2 regions of the Vibrio sp. 2433-A1 genome follow, and region 1 is predicted to be linked to the other one. Evidence: riboswitches for the same ligand, from Rfam matches in the RefSeq annotation. Region 1 holds a riboswitch; the other holds the start of a gene.
What was found. Region 1 has a riboswitch for thiamine pyrophosphate ahead of thiD (bifunctional hydroxymethylpyrimidine kinase/phosphomethylpyrimidine kinase). Riboswitches for the same ligand answer to the same signal wherever they lie in the genome.
Positions count from the first base shown of each region.

Region 2: it holds a riboswitch for thiamine pyrophosphate, as region 1 does, so the genes downstream of both, thiB (thiamine ABC transporter substrate binding subunit) here and thiD (bifunctional hydroxymethylpyrimidine kinase/phosphomethylpyrimidine kinase) in region 1, are expected to answer to the same signal.

Region 1 is NZ_JBRESC010000008.1:182,248-184,435, forward strand. Features, by position in the region: gene ACU01J_RS10565 (hypothetical protein) at 1-23, shown strand, start outside; gene ACU01J_RS10570 (LysR family transcriptional regulator) at 73-963, opposite strand; TPP riboswitch at 1,116-1,225, shown strand; gene thiD (bifunctional hydroxymethylpyrimidine kinase/phosphomethylpyrimidine kinase) at 1,327-2,157, shown strand; partial or broken gene ACU01J_RS10580 (thiaminase II/PqqC family protein) at 2,174-2,188, shown strand, end outside.
Region 2 is NZ_JBRESC010000010.1:135,732-137,919, forward strand. Features, by position in the region: gene thiP (thiamine/thiamine pyrophosphate ABC transporter permease ThiP) at 1-63, opposite strand, end outside; gene thiB (thiamine ABC transporter substrate binding subunit) at 73-1,080, opposite strand; TPP riboswitch at 1,135-1,248, opposite strand; gene ACU01J_RS12170 (flavin prenyltransferase UbiX) at 1,391-2,017, opposite strand; gene mpl (UDP-N-acetylmuramate:L-alanyl-gamma-D-glutamyl-meso-diaminopimelate ligase) at 2,026-2,188, opposite strand, start outside.

The sequences.
Region 1 (2,188 bases):
GTGAAGATGTTCTAGAAGCATAACAACGCAAAACAAAGAAAAAGGAGCCTTATTTGGCTCCTTTTTTAGTTTTTATCCATGTAACTGCATTTTAACGATTTGTTTGACAGTCTCAAGCCTTGCTGGAAGTTGTCGGTGACGCTTAGTGAGTAAGTAAAGCGTCTCGATGACTTCTTGTTTTGGTTGGTAAATCGCAATCTCTTCTTTGTATGGGAAGGTGTCTAATGCGCTTTTTGGCAGAATGGTAAAGCCAAGGCCTTGTGCCACTGGCAGTAATATTTGGTTGAGCTGATTGATATAACCCTTAACTGGAAGTTGATGAATATTGATGGATTCCAGTGTTGGTTCTCCACAGCGAGAAAAGTAGAGTGCTAAGTAGTGTTCGGCATCTGGGTGGCGAATAAGCCCCATCTGTTTTAGCTGCTCTTCATTAAGTGATTTGGTTGCCATTGTCTTAGGCATCATCAAACATAAAGGTTCTTGTCCAAATTGTTCCGACTCGACTCTAGGGTCTGATGGTTCGTTTGTGACGATACCTAAGTCGACCTCTCCAGCAATAATCTCTGCAATGATTTTATGATGAGGTGCTGCCTCTAAGTGTGGTATGAGGTTGGGGTATTTACATTGTAAATCGAGCAGTTGAGGGTATAGCAATAGGGCTAAAGAGCCTGAGCATGCTAAAGAAACATCGCCTGAATGTGGGTCATCTTGATTGAGTGATGACAGCATCTGCGTTTGTTGAGTTTCTAACTCGTTAGCATAAGCGTAAACGGTTTTCCCCGCTTCAGTAATCTCAAAGCTTTTGTTATGCCTTTTAATTAAAGCGTGCCCACAGGCTTGTTCGAGTTTCTTAATATGCTGACTGACACCTGGCTGAGTCATAAATAGTTTGTCGGCGGTTTTGGTGAAGTGACATGTGTCGATGAGAGTGACAAACGTCTTTAACCAGATTGGATTCAACATAGCTTTTGACCATAAGAAAAAATTATCTTAGTGAGTTTAAACGATAACAAAAAATTCAGGAAGAGAAGGTTTTAAACACAAATTGAAACGACTCAAGATGTATTTTTGCGAGCAAATGATGCAATTTGGTTAATTTTATTGTTATCATCAGCGGGAAATAGTCGGGGAGCCTAACCATTACGGAAAGGGCTGAGATCGCAATGCGAGACCCGTTGAACCTGATTCAGTTAGCACTGACGTAGGGAACTATGCGCACTCAACCTCTTGGTTTGGTGTACTCGTATTCGATGGATTGATCGCCTCATTTTCTGATCCCTTCTTTCGTGGCCGAGAGTTCCTGTACGTCTTGTAGTAGGAGCAACAATGCCACATTCACAAGACACAACTCCAATCGTATTAACCATCGCGGGCTCTGACAGCGGCGGCGGTGCAGGCATTCAAGCCGATATCAAAGCAATCTCTGCCACGGGCGGTTATGCATGCTCGGTGATTACCGCTATCACGTCGCAAAACACCCTTGGTGTGTCTGCTATTCATCCGATTCCCCTTGAGCATATTGAAAGCCAATTGGATGCGGTGTTCACCGATCTCAATATTGTTGCTGTCAAAGTTGGCATGTTGGCAGATTCAGAGATCATCAAAGTGGTTGCCGACAAAATTCGTCAGTATCAACCTAAGCACCTTGTGGTTGACCCTGTCATGGTGGCGACCAGCGGCGATCTTCTGCTTGAAACCAATGCAATCTCTACTCTCAAACAAGAGTTACTTCCACTTGCTGATCTAATCACCCCTAACTTGCCGGAAGGTGCCGCTTTGATTGGTGGCGCAGTACCGCAAAATGAAGACCAAATGGGAGCAATGATTTCAGAGCTGCGTGCTTTAGGTGCCAAGGCTGTGCTGCTTAAAGGCGGCCATTTAGAGAAAGATGACAACAGTAATGATCTACTCATTATGGCTGAAAGTAGCGAGTTGATTAGCGCTAAACGCGTTGTGACGAATAACACCCATGGTACGGGTTGTACTTTGTCTTCGGCGATCGCTTCGTACTTGGCTCAAGGTAACCGCCTACACAAATCGGTATATCTTGGTAAGCAGTACATTTCTCAGGCTATTGCCAATGCTGACAAGCTAAAGGTGGGCAAAGGTCATGGGCCTGTGCACCACTTCTTTTGTGGGCACACCAATGTCCGTTAGTACTCAATCAGCAACTTCAAGTTCTGATACT
Region 2 (2,188 bases), on a different contig from region 1:
TGAAACAACAAAGGTCGCGATGAAGATCGCGACCCATAGACCAATAAGAGGGGTTTTACGCAAAAGAAAGCCTTAGAAGGTTAATGCACTTTGCCATTCACGAATCCAAGATTTACGATTCTGAGCTACCTCATCAGCACTAAAGCTAAGTGCTTGGCTAGGCACCGTCAGTGTTTCGAAACCTTTAGGCAGTTCAACATTAGTCACTGGATACATCCAGTTTCCAGTTGGCATTGCTGACTGAAATTCATCACTTAAGATAAAGCTCATGAATTCATCGGCAAGCTTTTCATTTTTAGAGCCTTTTACCTTTGCTGCCACTTCGACTTGAGTGTAGTGACCTTCAGCAAAATCAGCCGCGGCATACTTCTCATCATTTTCAGCAATCAAATGATAGGCAGGCGATGTGGTATAGGAAAGTACCAAATCAGACTCGCCTTCTAGGAACATAGAGTATGCCTCTGACCAACCCTTGGTAACCGTAACGGTTTTTTTCGCGAGGTTTTGCCATGCCTCTGTTACATCATCGCCGTAGACTGACTTCATCCACAGCATCAAGCCTTGGCCTGGCGTCGAAGTGCGAGGATCTTGATAAATCACTTTCAAATCATCACGTGATTCTACTAGCTCTTTTAAGCTCTTTGGTGGATTGGCCAACGTCTCTTTGTTGTAAACAAAAGCAAAATAGCCAAAGTCATACGGCACAAAAGTCTTATCATTCCAACCGTTAGGTAGAGTCACGGAGCTAGTATCAACATTGTGCTGCGCCAATAAACCTGTTTCCTTAGCTTCCGCCATCAGATTATTGTCTAGGCCAAGTACGATATCGGCTTTGCTGTTGCCACCCTCTAGGCGCAGTCGATTTAGAATCGAAACCCCATCATCTAAGGCAACAAAGTTGACGTCACAACCACACTTTGCTTCAAACGCTTTTTCGACCGTTGGACCAGGGCCCCAATCAGCTGCAAATGAATCATAGGTATAAACCGTGAGTGTATTGTCTGCCGCGCTGGCTGAAAATGAAGCTAGAGTAACTGCCGCTAGTGCGCTGATTGAACAGGTATTTCGAGTGTTTTTCACTGCTCGCTCTCTCCTTGTATGAGCGGCACAGGTTTGAGGGATACATCGGTATGAGATAGATCCAAACTCAATTCCTACGCCAGCATTATCTGGTTCAGGTCCACGGGTCCCAAGCTAGGCTTGATCTCAGCTTCATTGCAACAATGAATTGCTCCCCGATGAGTAACGGTCAAATTGTAATAGTTATGAGACTCAATAGCCATCCCCTAAATAGGTGGAGTTGCAGCTAGGCGACAAGCAAATTCATCCCAATGAACATAGGTGCTCTATTTGATTTGGGTAAATTTGAGCAGTCAACAACGCTGCGACTTCAAATATGACGGGGGTCATAACCCCAGCGTGGAACAAGGCCCTGCTCTACGCCCAAGTGATCAAGAATACGTGCAACCATAAAATCGACTAAATCCTCAATCGACTTAGGCTGATGATAGAAACCCGGTGCGGCTGGCATAATTGTCACGCCCATCTGAGAAAGCTTATGCATGTTCTCTAGGTGTAAGGTAGAAAACGGTGTTTCACGTACCACCAACAATAACTGACCGCGCTCCTTCATCACCACATCAGCGGCACGCTCAATCAAATTGTCAGACATACCGTGGGCAATCGCGGCAACGCTTCCCGCAGAGCATGGACAAACCACCATCTGTTTCGGCGCAGCTGAGCCTGAAGCAACTGGAGAGAACCAATCATCTTTGCCACAAACGACCAGTTTTTCTGGGTCACAGTTGAGATGCTCAAACAAGCTTTGTTTCGCCGTGTCAGGGTTAGCAGACAACTTTAAGCCGTGCTCAGTTGCTAGCACGACACGCGCTGCCGAAGAGATCAGCAAATAGACCTGATAGTCTGCTGCTAACAAGCACTCTAGTAGCCTCAGTCCGTAAGGTGCACCTGATGCTCCTGTAAACGCTAATGTGATCGTTTTTTGTTGTTTACTCATGGTAATAACTATTTTTCGCCTAATTTTTCCAGTAACTTGCCGTGAATACCTTCAAAGCCACCGTTGCTCATCACTAAGATATGACTTCCCGCTTGAGCGTGAGCAACTATCTTCTCAACCAGCTCATCGACATCAGCTGAGGTGTCAGCAGGTTGATGACACTGGCTAGCA